DNA from 2 places in the Photobacterium swingsii genome. Region 2 is predicted to be linked to the other one. Evidence: predicted binding sites of a transcription regulator. Region 2 holds the regulator's gene; the other holds the start of a gene.

Region 1 (8,013 bases), 890 kb from region 2:
TCTCGTTTACTGGTGGTATCAGGCGATATGGTTTCATTGGATGGGGAAATAAAAAGTAGCCACGCGGGTTGCCACTTGTAACGCACATACTGGCCTGAAACGAAAACAGAGAGCGGGTGCTTACCTGAAAACTGTAACTCTTCTTTCCAGCTTTTAAAGCTCAATAGCGATGTATGTGGACGCAAAATATCGCACATCATTTGCGCTTCAACTTCAGGCGGGTAAAAGTAGCTATTGCCTACTTTGCGAATACCCAGTAGCTCTCGGCTTGCTTTATTGCCATACATCAACTTGCCGTCCTTGCTGCATACAATCATGGCCGCGACAGGCAAGTTAGTGAGCATGGAATAGAGCTTACGGAATGAAAAGGCTTCCGCGTTATGAAAGACGAGTGCCAAAATTGATCCAGCGAACACTATCATCGCAAGGATCAAAGCAAAAATGAAAAGCGGTTGCTCTAGCGACAAAGATGCCGCTTGCGCCATCGGGGATAATCCAGTTAACAAGAAAAAACAGGCCATGTGAACGGCAAATTTAGGAGTCGTCATAGGTCTGAACACATTACCTTAGGGGATGTTCGCTTCATTAAGCATCTTGATGGCGCATGCTATTAAGTAGCAACGCAATAGTACGCTTACGTTACCACAATCCCCTCCAGTTTTTGAGTGTTTGCACAACTCAATCTATGTACCAAGTTACTTTGCAAATGGCTCATAAACAAAAGGAGTCGCCAATTGACTGCCTTGCGCGCCGAGCTTATCAAGCTTACGGCCAACCTCTGTCATGGCTAACCACCTATTTTCACACCACTCTGGTGCGAGCAAGGTCGGACGACGCGCACTGGCTGAAACGCGGTGATAAACCACTTCCGGCGGTGTCATACGGATCATTTCCGCTGCAATATCCGTATAATCTTCAAGGCTAATTGCACTCAAACGATCCGCCTTCCAGGCCTGTCCCATTTTACTGCCTTCCACGATATGTAGCGGATGTAATTTGATCCCATCCACCCCCGTTGCCACCACTTTCTCAATGGTGTCAAGGTTATCGGCTTTAGTGTCGCCGGGCAGACCCACAATCAAGTGCGTACACACTTTCAGCCCAAGCGCACGCGCGCGCTGAGTGATCGCTTGATAACATGCAAAATCATGCCCTCGATTAATCCGCTTAAGGGTTTTATCATTCGCTGTTTGTAAGCCTAGCTCCAGCCAAATTTCATAGCCTTGTTGATGGTATTCTGCCAATAATTCCAACACAGCATCTGGCACACAGTCTGGCCGCGTTCCCACACATAAACCGACAATATCTGCTGTTTTAAGGGCTTCTTCATACATTTTTTTTAGGGTTTGTACTTCAGCGTAGGTGCTAGTGTACGCCTGAAAATACGCCAAATAGCGTTTGGCACGGTGGATCTCACCCGCTCTCTGGTTTAGCTGCTGCTCAATCGGTAGATATTGCGCTTTTTCATCGGCAAATGAGGCGACATTGCAGAAGGTACAGCCACCACGACCAATCGTGCCGTCACGGTTAGGGCAACTAAAGCCACCATGTAAGGTTAACTTATGCACTTTTTCACCATAGCGGCGATGTAAATCTTGTCCGAATGTATTTACGAGTTCGTGTAGTTGCATTTAATCACCTGAGTATTCGGCCATGGGAAAAATAAGCCGCGCAGCGTAGCACCAAAGCCAATGCTGAAAATTGTGTTAAAACAAGAAAAGCACGTAAATCCCCGCTCACTTCCCCCGTGTTTATACCTTGTAAATTTAAAACAACATAAGAAACTGCCCCTTGCATTCATTACCCACATAGTAAATAAGGATAAATAAAAATGAAATTGGACGAATATGCAAAATGAGAACGATTATCGAATATTTACGCAACCATGTAACACTTACATGCAGCTTCAGTCGATATAGTGGATTAATCACGCTATTTTTTGTTGGTAATTAAAGTATCAAAACTGTAGGATAGTTACACTTATGTGCAAATAATGAGCAACATTTGTGACATAAAACCCGCTAAAAGCAGTGATTTATGTCACTAGTTCATTAAATGACAGTACATCTAATTACCAGAATGGATGTGCTGCAAAATTAAGTTTGCTAAATGATTTACACATCATCCCACAGCAAACGCACCGTTTTGTTCACTGGACAGGTAGTCCATTCAAAGTGACAAGATGTGACGATATAACGATTAGGGATAATACAGACCTGGGACAGGTCTGTTGAACACTGGAAGGATGTATCTATGACAGATCAAGAGCTTAATGCTCAGGGGCTTTATGTACCTGAATTAGAGCACGATGCCTGTGGTATCGGCTTTGTTGCCCATTTAAAGAACCGTAAATCCCACGAGATTGTCACTCAAGCCCTTGATATGCTTGCCCGTATGGAACACCGCGGCGGCCAAGGTTGTGATCCATCAAGTGGTGATGGCGCGGGTATTTTACTGCAGAAACCGCACGAATTCTTACTCGAAGAAACCGTTAAGCTCGGTATCAAGTTGCCCTCTTTTGAGCAATATGGTGTCGGTGTGGTGCTTTTTCCAAAAGACGAACACAAACGTCAACAGTGTCGCGATATCCTAGAACGTAATGCGAATCGCCTCGACCTTGAAGTGATCGGTTATCGCGTCTTACCCGTTGATAATTCGATGATAGGTGAAGATCCTCTCAGCACTGAACCCCAGTTTGAACATGTCTTTATCACGGGGGGGAGTAACCTAGATCCAGCTGTACTCGAACGCAAACTCTACGTGCTTCGTAACTATACGGTACGTGTATGTCTAGAAAGCGTGTCGAATATTGGCGATGACTTCTACATTAACTCATTGTCTTATAAGACATTGGTATATAAAGGTCAGCTCACTACAGAGCAGGTGCCTCAGTACTTCCTTGACCTGCAAAACCCAACCATGGTGACGGCGCTTGCCCTTGTCCACTCTCGCTTTTCAACCAATACTTTCCCTCGCTGGCGCCTCGCCCAGCCTTTCCGTTACATCGCGCACAATGGTGAGATTAACACCGTACGCGGTAACTTGAATTGGATGAAAGCGCGTGAAGCGATTCTTGAGTCTGACCTGTTCAGCCAACAAGAAATCGACATGTTGCTCCCTATCTGCCAAGAAGGCAGCTCTGATTCATCAAACTTTGATATGGCGCTGGAGTTACTGGTACTCTCTGGTCGTAGCCTACCGCATGCTTTGATGATGTTGATCCCGGAAGCATGGCAAGAAAATACCAACATGGATCCTAAGCGTCGCGCGTTTTACCAATACCACGCCAACGTGATGGAACCTTGGGATGGCCCAGCATCAGTTTGTTTCACCGATGGTGTGCAAGTAGGTGCAACCTTAGACCGAAATGGCCTCCGTCCATCACGCTACACAGTTACCAAAGATGACTTCTTAGTAATGGCATCGGAATCTGGTGTGGTAGAAATTGAACCGGAGAATGTGCAATTCCGTGGTCGCTTGCAGCCTGGACGTATCTTTGTCGCCGATCTTGAGCAAGGTCGTATCATTTCAGATGAAGAAGTGAAAGACAGCATTGCCTCGGCGCAGCCTTATGAACAATGGGTGAAAGACAACCTGCTTACACTTAAGTCGCTGCCTGATGCCGATAACATGCACCACCAGCCAACACCTGAACGTCTACTGCATCACCAACAAGCCTTTGGTATGAGTTCAGAAGAAGTGAACGAAATTATCGTTCCGCTGGCAAAAACTGGGTACGAACCCCTCAGTGCAATGGGCGCCGATTGGCCGTTGGCTGTGCTATCGCACCAATCACAACACCTTTCTAATTACTTCAAGCAGCTATTTGCACAGGTGACTAACCCACCGATCGATCCGATCCGTGAACGTATGGTGATGTCACTCAACACCTACCTAGGCAAAGACCAAAACCTGCTCGACGAAACACCAGAACATTGCCAAAAGGTAGAGTTAGAGTCGCCAGTCTTATCAAATGCTGAATTAGAAAAACTACGTGCGATAGATAAAGAACACTTACAAGCCAAAACCTTAGACATCGTCTTTCGCGCCAATGGTGAAAACGGCAAGCTAGAGCGTGCCCTTAAGCGTATTTGCCAATACTCGGAAGATGCAGTGCAAGATGGCTATTCGATCATTATTCTGACTGACCGTGCAGTTAACTCTAACCATGCAGCCATTCCTGCCATGCTGGCAGTCGGCGCAGTTCACCACCACCTGATCCGCAAAGGGCTTCGTGCTAAGTGTGACATCATAGTTGAAACCGGTGATGCACGTGAAACTCACCACTTTGCTACCTTGGTCGGCTACGGCGCGAACGCAGTCAACCCCTACCTAGTGACTGAAACGCTGGTTGATCTTCAGAGAAAACGTAAGCTCGATCCTGAGTTACCAACCGAAGAACTGTTCAACAACTACCGTAAAGGGGTGAACGGTGGCCTATTAAAGATCTTCTCTAAAATGGGCATCTCGACGCTACAGTCATACCACGGCGCGCAGATTTTTGAAGCATTAGGTATCAGCAAAGCTGTGGTTGATAAATACTTCACAGGGACTGTTTCACGTATTCAAGGCCTCACGATTGATGACATTGCACACGAAGTATTGATCCGTCACCGTGTGGGTTACCCAACCCGTGAAATCCCAATTCAAATGCTAGATGTGGGCGGGGTTTACCAATGGAAACAGCGCGGTGAAAAACACCTCTTTAACCCAGAGACAATTTCATTGCTGCAGCAATCCACTCGCGGCAAAGACTACAGTCAGTTCAAAGAATACTGCCATGCTGTGGACTCACAAGGTGATAATGCAGCAACACTGCGTAGCCAACTTGAGTTCATCAAAAGCCCAGCAGGCGCCATTCCACTCGCAGAAGTGGAGCCGATTGAAAGCATTCTAAAACGCTTTGCAACTGGTGCGATGAGCTTTGGTTCTATCTCTTATGAAGCGCACTCCACCCTTGCCGTGGCAATGAACCGTATCGGGGCTAAATCTAACTCAGGTGAAGGCGGTGAAGACCCGGATCGTTTTGAGAAAAAAGAAAACGGCGACTGGGAACGCTCAGCGATCAAACAAGTCGCTTCAGGCCGCTTCGGTGTTACCTCTTACTACCTCACAAACTCTGATGAAATTCAGATCAAGATGGCGCAAGGGGCAAAACCAGGCGAAGGCGGTCAGCTACCGGGTGATAAAGTTGATGACTGGATTGGGGCAACCCGCCACTCAACCCCTGGTGTGGGGCTGATTTCACCACCACCACACCACGATATTTACTCTATCGAAGATTTGGCTCAGCTGATCTACGATTTGAAAAATGCTAACCGTGCTGGCCGCGTTAACGTGAAGCTGGTTTCTGAAGCTGGCGTAGGCACCATTGCCTCTGGCGTGGCCAAAGCCAAAGCCGATGTGGTCTTGATCGCAGGCTTTGATGGCGGTACGGGGGCATCACCAATGTCATCCATTCGCCACACAGGTTTACCGTGGGAACTCGGCCTAGCTGAAACGCACCAAACCCTACTAAAGAACGGCTTACGTAACCGTATTGTCGTGCAGTCTGATGGCCAAATGAAAACACCACGCGATCTTGCTGTGGCGACATTATTAGGTGCAGAGGAATGGGGTGTGGCCACTGCGGCCCTAGTGGTTGAAGGCTGTATCATGATGCGTAAGTGTCATAAAAACACCTGTCCTGTTGGTATTGCGACTCAAAACAAAACCCTGCGTGAGCGTTTTGATGGCCGCGTCGAAGACGTAGTGACCTTTTTCCAATACATGGCAGAAGGGCTACGAGAAGTCATGGCTGAACTGGGCTTCCGCACCATTGATGAGATGGTTGGCCAGTCACACAAACTGAAAATCCGTGAGGATATCGGTCACTGGAAATACAAAAACCTCGATCTGAGCCCAGTGTTATTTGTTGAGCCTGCACGTGAAGAAGATGGTATCTACAATCAGCGAGAGCAAGACCATAACCTTGAAAAGGTATTAGATCGCAAACTGATTGAAGCTGCAGCACCTGCACTGACTCAAGGTAAGCAAGTCGATACCGAACTTGAGATCATTAACACCGACCGCAGTGTCGGCACCATGCTGTCGAATGAAATCTCTAAGATCTACAAAGACCAAGGTCTACCGCAGCCTATGAATGTGAAGTTCACAGGATCGGCAGGACAAAGTCTTGGTGCTTTCCTTGCCAAAGGTGTGAAATTTGAGGTCGAGGGTGATGCGAACGATTACTGGGGTAAAGGACTGTCAGGCGGTACGCTAGTGCTCTACCCTGATGCCAATTCAAACATCACCCCTGAAGATAACATCATCGTTGGTAACGTTTGTTTCTACGGCGCAACATCAGGTGAGTCTTACATTCGAGGCCTTGCGGGTGAACGTTTCTGTGTCCGTAACTCAGGGGCAGAAGTCGTTGTTGAAGGCGTGGGTGACCACGGCTGTGAATACATGACAGGCGGGGTAGCCGTTATTCTTGGTCAAACAGGCCGTAACTTCGCCGCAGGGATGAGCGGGGGAGTCGCCTATGTTTGGGATCAGTTTGGCGATTTCGAAACCAAGCTTAACCCTGAATTGGTTGACCTCGATCCTATCGAGCAAGAAGACAAAGAACGTCTACAGCGCATGCTCAGTAAGCACGTTGAATACACGGGTAGTACTGTGGCCCAAACCTTCCTTTCTAACTTTGAAGCTAACCTTCAAAAGATGGTGAAGGTAATGCCAAGGGATTACAAAGCGGTATTACAACAACGTAAAGCGGAAGCTGCAAACAAGGAAGAGTTGGAGGCCGTAAATGGGTAAGCCTACTGGATTTTTAGAGCATGGTCGTGAGCTACCAAAAAAGTTAGATCCGAGCGTTCGTATTCAAGATAACAAAGAGTTTGTTTTGAACGAGGAGTTTGGCGACAAAATCAACACACAAGCGTCACGCTGTATGGACTGTGGTGTACCGTTTTGTCATAACTCGTGCCCGATTGGGAATATTATCCCTGAGTTTAACGATGCGGTTTTCCGCGATAGCTGGGAAGAAGCATGGAACATTTTAAGTTCGACCAATAACTTCCCAGAATTTACTGGTCGTGTGTGCCCCGCCCCTTGTGAAAGTGGCTGTGTACTGGGTATTAATCAAGACCCAATCACTATCTGTAATATTGAAAAAACCATCGTTGAAACCGCCTACCGCGAAGGCTACGCCAAACCGAAATCCCCGCGGTCCCGTACCGGAAAAACCGTTGCGATTATTGGTAGCGGCCCTGCAGGGTTAGCCGCCGCCGAGCAATTAAACAGTGCGGGCCACTGCGTAACTGTGTTCGAGCGTGACGAAAAAGTCGGCGGCCTACTACGCTTTGGCATCCCAGATTTTAAGCTCGGCATGGACATCATAGATCGCAAGATCAACCTGATGGCCGATGCTGGGGTTAAATTTGAAGTAAATGCGCACATTGGTGTCGACATTAATGCCCAACAGCTCCGCCAAGACTTTGATGTCGTTTTGCTAACGGGCGGATCAACCGTACCGCGCAACCTGCCTATTCCGGGTCGTGAGCTCAAGGGGGTGCATTTTGCAATGGAATTTCTCGCCCAAAATAACCGCCGTGCGAACGACATGGATTTAAAAACAGCAGAAATTCATGCCAAGGGTAAGCATGTGGTCGTGATAGGTGGCGGTGATACAGGCTCAGACTGTGTGGGTACCTCAAACCGCCATGGCGCTGCAAGTATTACACAAGTAGAAATCATGCCGATCCCACCAGAGAAGCGACCGGTTAATCAACCATGGCCGTCGTATCCGATGATCATGAAAACCTCGACCTCGCACGAGGAAGGGTGTGATCGTCACTGGAACATCTTAACCAAAGAGTTCATCAGTGATGATGCTGGCAATGTCAAAGCCCTGCGCATCGCCGATATTCAGTGGCAAGAAGCAACAGCAGGCGAACGCCCTAACTTTGAAGAAGTCGCAGGATCTGAGCGTATTATCCCGTGTGATCTCGCCTTCCTTGCGATGGGCTT
Region 2 (8,013 bases):
ATTACTGCAACAGATTACCCGGCGCTTATGCGCTGTGCGGAAGAATCTGGTCATGGTTTTACTTCACTGCCTGTTAATGAAGGCATGCTTCGTAATCGTATTGCACACTCAGAAGCGAGTTTTGCAAAAGAGATAACGGAAATTGGTACCGAAGGCTACTTGATGGTCGCGGAAGATACTGAGACGGGTGAAGTGGCAGGTACAACTGGGATAGAAGCTGCCATTGGTTTAGATACCCCTTTCTATACGTATCACTTGAGCACTGTGGTACATGCATCACGCCGTTTAGATGTTCATAACGTGGTGAAGTTGCTGACATTTGGCAACAACTACACGGGTAACAGTGAACTATGTACATTATTTTTACGCCCTGAATGGCGTAAAGGTCTCAATGGCCGCCTGTTGTCTAAAGCGCGATTTTTGATGATGGCAGAACATAGCCATCGTTTTTCTCCAACTGTGATTGCCGAGATGCGCGGTGTCTCTGATGATGAAGGGCATTCACCGTTTTGGGAATGGCTAAAAGAGCATTTCTTCTCGATTGATTTTACTCATGCTGATTATTTAACGGGGATTGGGGCGAAAGGCTTTATCGCCGATTTAATGCCCAAGTTACCGATTTACGTCAACTTGCTTAGTGAAGAAGCTCAAGCTGTGATTGGTAAAGTGCATGACAACACAGCCCCTGCATTGCGGCTACTGGAGCAAGAAGGGTTTACCTGTCGTGGCTATGTGAACATCTTTGATGCTGGCCCTATGGTGGAATGTGAGGTCCGCAATATTGAATCGGTACGCCACTCTTTGCGTTGCCGCGTTGAAATTGGCGAGCACAGTAGCTCGCATGATTACTTGATCAGTAATACCTCGTTTGAAAATTTTCGCGCCACGGTAGGAAAGGTTGCGGTCGACGGTGAGCGTAACATTGCGATTGTTTCACCTGCGATGGCACAGGCATTACAGCTACAACAAGGCGACATGGTTCGCCTGATTGGACAATAAGATAAGGGGAATATCATGGCACAATCATGCGCAGTGAATTGGATAGCAGGGAAGTGGGTCGCGGGTCTTGGTGCGTCTTTTCAGTCGTTAAACCCCTTCAATTCTGAAGTGATTTGGCAGGGACAAGCGGCAACCGCAGACCAAGTTGAACTGGCGGTGCAAAGTGCTCGTGAAGCCTTATTAAGTTGGCGTCATACCTCGCTCGACGCGCGTCAGGCTATTGTTGAAAAATATGCTGAACTGCTCAAAGAACACAGTGAAGATATTGCCACGACCATAGCGGAAGAAACAGGGAAACCCTTGTGGGAAACCCGCACCGAAGCGGGTGCTATGGTGGGTAAGATTGCGCTGTCGTTACGTGCTTACCATGAGCGTACTGGCCATAAAGAAAAAGAAGTGGCAGGGGCGACAACAGCCGTGCTGCGTCATCGTCCATTGGGCGTGATGGCGGTCTTTGGCCCGTATAATTTCCCAGGGCATTTACCCAATGGCCATATCGTTCCTGCATTATTAGCGGGCAATACTGTGGTATTTAAGCCATCTGAATTAACGCCTAAAACGGCGGAAGTGGCCATGAAGCTATGGCAACAAGCTGGCTTACCCGCAGGTGTGATTAACCTAGTGCAAGGCTCTCGCCCAACCGGTGAAGCGCTGGCGAGTTCAACAGGGATTGATGGCTTGCTGTTCACGGGGAGTGCGAATACGGGACACATTCTTCATCGCCAATTTGCAGGGCAACCCGGCAAAATGTTGGCATTGGAGATGGGCGGCAATAACCCTATGGTGATTTCAAATGCCCACGGTGATGTGGAAGCCACGGTATACACCATAATTCAATCAGCGTTCATTAGCGCTGGCCAGCGTTGTACCTGTGCCCGCCGTTTGTATTTACCCAAAGGTGAAGTGGGTGATGCCATTGTTGCGCGCTTAGTTGAAGCAACGGCGCAGCTACGCATTGATGGGCCATTTGCTGATCCTCAGCCTTTTATGGGGCCACAAATATCAATACAAGCTGCTGATGGCATTATTGCCGCGCAAGCGAATTTGGTGCGCCTTGGGGGAGAGGTTCTGCTTGAAGCGAAACGTGGTCAAGGGGCGATTGTCTCACCGGCCATCATTGAAGTGAGTGCCATTGCTGACTTGCCTGATGAAGAATACTTTGGTCCATTATTGCAAGTCGTACGTTACGAGGATTTAGCCCAAGCCGTTACCTTGGCAAATAATACCCGCTACGGCTTATCGGCTGGTTTGATCTCCACCGATGATAGTGAGTGGCAATATTTTATTGACCATATCCGTGCAGGCATAGTGAACCGTAACCGTCAGCTGACTGGTGCGAGTGGGGATGCTCCATTTGGTGGTCCTGGCGCATCAGGTAACTTACGTCCGAGTGCTTACTATGCCGCTGACTACTGTGCGTACCCTATGGCATCGATGGAGGGTGAACAAGCTGAGCTACCTGCACAGCTATCGCCAGGTATTACTTTGTAAGCAAGTTGAGCAGACATCATCAAACTAAAAAAGAAGTGCCATACTGATTAGGTCGAATCAGGGCACTTCTACATCCATCACCAGCGGGGAGCATCTCAACATGGAAAGAGTAGAGCAACTGTTTAACAACTTATGGCAAGACTATATTCAACGCCTGTGCCCATCAGCGGATCAAGTACATACATTACTGACCGAAGATGAGCCGCTACTGAATGACCATATTGCGTTGCGCACATTTAACTTACCGAAAGTCGGACTGGATGTGCTAGCCGCACCCTTTATTGCGATTGGTTACAAACCTTGTGGCACTTACCATTTTGAGTCTAAAAAACTCTACGCTGAGCATTTTGAACACCCAAACCCTGCGGCGCCAAAAGTGTTTATTAGTGAGCTATTGGTGGGTCAGTGTTCCTCATTATTGCAGCAATCGGTACGTAGTTTGATTGATCAAGTGCCAGAGCAAGCGGTGAAAGATCCTGCCTTCTTGTATGGCGGCCGTTTGTGGGACATTGATTTTGAAACGTATGAGATGTTAGCCGCAGAGAGTGAATATGCAGGGTGGTTAGCGGCGCATGGCTTTGGCGCGAATCACTTTACGGTTAGCATTAACCAACTAGAACAATTTACTGAAGTGGCCGAGGTGAATCACTTATTGGCACATAATGGCTTTGCCATCAATGTATCGGGTGGAGAAGTGAAAGGCAGTCCTGAAGAGATGTTAGAGCAGTCTTCTACCATGGCAGATAAAGTCCCTGTCGCTTTTTTAGATGGGGTAAAAACGATCCCTGGTGGTTTTTATGAATTTGCCAAGCGCTACCCGCAAGCCGATGGTGAGCTTTATACCGGATTTGTCGCTGCGTCGGCGGATAAGATCTTTGAAAGTACCGACAGCTAGAGTGCAATGTTCCGGCCAATCCCAGCGTTTCACGCAGAGGTCATGTTGATAGCATGGCCTTTGTTCTATCTGTGGCTTAATACAGGCTTTCTAAAGGCGGTGACCACTGCGAGCCTTCTTGGCGCTGCGGCGTATTCGCTAATGAGATATGTTGTTCGAGAAAGTGACGTTGGCCACTGAACCCTGTCATCTCAACAGTTGTGGGTAGTGGGGCAATCACGCTCGGTGGTGGGGTGTTAGTGTTGTACGGAGAAAAACGTTCGATATCCATATCACGAACTCCATGATGCCGATTTTGTCGGGGAAGAGGTGACGTCGTCCATCGACGTCTGTTATGCACAATGTAGCAAAGGTGGCGTAGTTAGCAAGTGAAGAATCAGTGACAAGGTTAGCAAATTTGGATTTAGATATACGCCATAGGTATGGTGTTTTTCCGATATAAAAAAAGCCGCAAAAGCGGCTTTTTTCTAGTGATAATCGATAAATCAACAGATTAACGAGTACCGTATACCACGATAGTTTTACCGTGTGCAGAAATCAGGTTCTGTTCTTCAAGCATCTTCAAGATACGACCAACGGTTTCACGTGAACAACCTACGATTTGACCGATTTCTTGACGGGTGATCTTGATTTGCATACCGTCTGGGTGCGTCATTGCATCAGGTTGTTTCGCTAGGTTAAGTAGCGTCTGTGCAATACGACCCGTTACGTCTAAGAACGCAAGGTCGCCCACTTTTTGGCTTGTTACTTGAAGGCGAGTTGCCATCTGTGCAGACAAGCGCATCAAGATGTCTGGATTAACTTGGATTAGCTGACGGAATTTCTTAAATGAAATCTCAGCAACTTCACAAGGTGTCTTCGCACGAACCCAAGCTGTACGTTCTTGACCTTCTTCGAAAAGGCCAAGTTCACCGATGAAGTCACCTTGGTTTAGGTAAGAAAGAATCATCTCTTTGCCTTCTTCATCCTTGATAAGAACAGCAACAGAACCTTTTACAATATAGTAGAGAGTTTCCGCTTTCTCACCCGCATGAATCAAAGTGCTTTTTGATGGGTACTTGTGAATGTGGCAATGTGAAAGAAACCACTCTAGTGTTGGATCTGTTTGAGGTTTACCTGGAACCATATTACTAACTTCCTCTGCGTTTGTTGCCCAACAACGACATCCCTATAATTTCAGTCTGGGCTTAACAATAGAATTGCTCGCTGGTTAGGATATTAAGTCAGCCGCTGGGCTGCAAGCTCACTTGAATAATTAATTGAGAGTTTAACTTTTTTCGGTGGGCATTTCTTGATATTGATCTATCTGAAATCGTCATTTTGTACTCATAAGTGTGCACATGATCACACGGTTGTTAGATTATGCAGAATTGACGCCAAAACACTAAGGAGAAAGCAATGCAATCACGTGTGAAATGGGTAGAAGGAATGACTTTTCTTGCCCAGTCAAATTCGGGTCATAGTGTGGTGATGGACGGCAATGGTGGCGAAAAAGCACCCAGTCCAATGGAGTTGGTTTTGATGGCGGCTGGTGGTTGTAGTTCGGTCGATGTTGTTGATGGTTTACAATCTGCAGATCAACGTATCACGGGCTGCGAAGCACAAATTTCCTCGGTGCGCCGCGAGACAGCCCCACGTATTTTTACCTCGGCAAATTTGCATTTTGTGGTGACGGGACATGATCTTGATGAAGCCTTGGTGGCAACAACCGTCGCTAATTCGCTCGAGAAATATTGTTCGGTTTGTTTGATGCTGGGTGAAGGGGTTGAATTGACGCATTCATACGAAGTGATCGCCGCATAAATCTATTGCTAGGTAAACTGTAGCAGCATGATAAAAACGGAGACTTGAGGTCTCCGTTTTGCTGTTATTTGTTTCACACGGCAATTAAACCGCGACTAGCCGATTTTCCCTGTTTCAATCAGCTGCTGGATCAGAGGACGCATTATTAGCTCCATCGCAAAGCTCATTTTGCCGCCCGGTACCACCAAGGTATTGTGGCGTGACATGAATGAGCCTTGGATCATCGACAATAAGTACGGGAAGTCGACATTCTTGATCCCACGAAAACGGATCACCACAAAGCTTTCATCTAAACTCGGGATCCCTTTGGCGCTAAGTGGGTTCGAGGTATCCACGGTGGGAACACGCTGGAAGTTAATATGAGTCCGTGAAAACTGCGGCGTGATGTAATTGAGGTAATCATCCATCGAGCGCACAATAGATTCCATTACAGCTTCACGAGAATGACCGCGGTCACGGGTGTCACGAACAATTTTTTGAATCCACTCTAAGTTGACGATTGGTACCATGCCAATCAAGAGATCAACATGCTGCGCAACATTGGTTTCACCGTCGACGACCCCGCCATGTAAGCCTTCATAAAATAAGAGATCGGTATTTTCAGGTAGCTCTTGCCATGGGGTGAAAGAGCCTGGCATTTGGTTATAAGGCACGGCTTCATCAAAGGTGTGCAGGTAGCGGCGGAATTTGCCGGTACTGTCTTCACCGTACTGATGGAAAAACTGTTCGAGTTGCGGGAAATCGTTCGCTTGGGGGCCAAAATAGCTGATATGGCGGCCCTGTTCTTTGGCTTTACGTATTTCGACGTCCATTTCGGGGCGTGTAAAGCGGTGGAAGCTATCGCCTTCCAGCCAAGCCGCATTGATGCTCATCATATTGAACATTTTGCGGAAGGCTTCTGAAGTGGTCGAGGTGCCCGCACCGGATGAACCTGTTACTGCAATGATGGGGTGTTTTGCAGACATGACAAACCCTGTCGTTAAGATTAACGATGAGTTATTAACAGGATGTTGCGATTAGATCAAGTGTAAGCGATGTCGAGTATTAGAAATTGAGATCTCGACGAAGCTTAATATCGACTGATTCATGTAATTCAGAAAACATCACTACGGCTTCGCCTTGGGCAAGCTGTTGGCGAACATGTTGAACTTTTTGTTCTAAGGTTTTTTCGTGCTCACCGTAATCGGTGCCTTCACGTAGAACAAAGTGTTCGATCAGGTTATCGAGGGTATCTGGGGCGATGTCTTGCCAAGGAATAATCATAACAACCACTTACTGCTTTAGGAGGAGGTAACCACTGATAACATTATTATCAGTGGTTAAGGCGGTTCAAGGCAAGCAAAGCGTGATGGATCAGGCTTTACTCTGACGTGCTGTGGCTAGGTTGAGTGTTTACCGCAGCAAAAGGCGCAAACCAAGCGGGCACGGTTGTTTCAAGCCAGAAGGTGGGCTTGTGCCATGATCCCGTTAAAAAGCCCACATGGCCGCCATTAGGACTCAGGTGATAGTCAATGTGGGCTGGGAGCGGCTGTGAAGGGATAACATCATGGGTCATGAAAGGGTCATCTTTGGCATGAATGATACGCAGGGGTACAGTGACCTGATGCAAACGCTGTAAGCCACTGCAACGCTGGTAATAGTCACTGGCGTCTTGATAGCCGTGCAGCGGTGCAGTTACCAGATCATCAAACTGGCGCAGGGTGCTAATCGCATTGATACCAGATTGATCTAAAGGTAGCGCATCGGGCAACAGGTTCATCTTCTTGCTGATGTTCTTTTTCATCGAGCTGAGCAGGTATTGTTTATAGACTTTAGAGAAACCTTGCTCAATACGCTCAGCGCAGGCGCCCAAATCTAATGGGGGCGAAATGACCTGTGCTGCGCAGAGCTCGCTGTCGTCACCATGTTCGGCAAGGTAGTTAACCAGCATGTTGCCACCCAGTGACACGCCAACCGCAAACAAGGGAGAGTCAGGAAATTGTTGTCTAATCCATTGAATGAAAAAGCGTGCATCGCTGGTTTCACCTGAATGATAACTTCGGGCTTGGCGATTCATCTCACCACTACAGCCACGAAAGTGCATCATGACGCCCAACCAACCTTGCTGCATTGCGGCGTGCAATAAGCCGTTGGCATAGGGGCTATTGAAGCTGCCTTCTAATCCATGAAACAGGATCATAATCGGCTGCCGTGGTGAGTGGCAGTGGGTTTTATTCACTTCTTGATGGTTACTTGGCACATCTGTCCATGCGATATCGAGAAAATCACCGTCTGGGGTTTCCAGCCGCTGAGTGTGTGGTGTGAATAGCGGTTTGCGACGAATAAAGCGTGGCAATAATGTTTGTAGGTGTGGATTACCTAATCCCGCAGCGGGAGTAAATGCAGCCGTCATCGTAGCGTCCTTTATAGTGGAAAGTCAGAAACAGGGTCTGTGCGCAGCAACTCACAGAGGATCTGCAGCCCTTGCTCAAGTTGCTGATGGTTCACTGGTGCACTGATCGCTAATCGTACTGCGGGCGGTGTGGTGCATCCCGGGGGCGTAAAGAGCTCCGCCGATTTAACCGTGACCTTGGCCTGTTCAGCTGCCGAGACAAAATCACTCAATCGCCAGTATTCAGGCAAGGTCAGCCAAACATGAAAGCTGGCCCTGTCGTGAGCGAGAGTAAATTCTGACAGGTAATGGGCCACGAGCCGTTGCCGCGCCGCAATATCATGTCTGATCTGTTGCAAGATACGATCCGCATCGCCTTGCTGGATCAGTTCGCACGCCAAAGCACTCAGCAGGGGGCTGATCATCAAGCTGTGATTATGTAAGGCCATATTCA

Evidence for each region. The regulator CRP, encoded in region 2, controls carbon source genes, mostly activating them, when cyclic AMP is high. The targets are predictions, from matches to a motif close to TGTGANNNNNNTCACA.
Region 1: gltB (glutamate synthase large subunit) is a predicted target of CRP. The motif match lies at 2,030-2,045, and genes of this name have one in related genera.

What each region holds. Positions count from the first base shown of each region.
Region 1 is NZ_AP024852.1:3,193,354-3,201,366, forward strand. It holds gene OCU77_RS14445 (sensor domain-containing diguanylate cyclase) at 1-548, opposite strand, end outside; gene OCU77_RS14450 (TIGR01212 family radical SAM protein) at 696-1,631, opposite strand; gene gltB (glutamate synthase large subunit) at 2,254-6,801, shown strand; gene OCU77_RS14460 (glutamate synthase subunit beta) at 6,794-8,013, shown strand, end outside.
Region 2 is NZ_AP024852.1:263,727-271,739, forward strand. It holds gene astA (arginine N-succinyltransferase) at 1-999, shown strand, start outside; gene astD (succinylglutamate-semialdehyde dehydrogenase) at 1,015-2,490, shown strand; gene OCU77_RS01225 (DUF1338 domain-containing protein) at 2,591-3,385, shown strand; gene OCU77_RS01230 (hypothetical protein) at 3,462-3,656, opposite strand; gene crp (cAMP-activated global transcriptional regulator CRP) at 3,879-4,511, opposite strand; gene OCU77_RS01240 (OsmC family protein) at 4,784-5,188, shown strand; gene OCU77_RS01245 (phosphoribulokinase) at 5,284-6,153, opposite strand; gene OCU77_RS01250 (YheU family protein) at 6,233-6,451, opposite strand; gene OCU77_RS01255 (hydrolase) at 6,549-7,580, opposite strand; gene OCU77_RS01260 (aminotransferase-like domain-containing protein) at 7,592-8,013, opposite strand, start outside.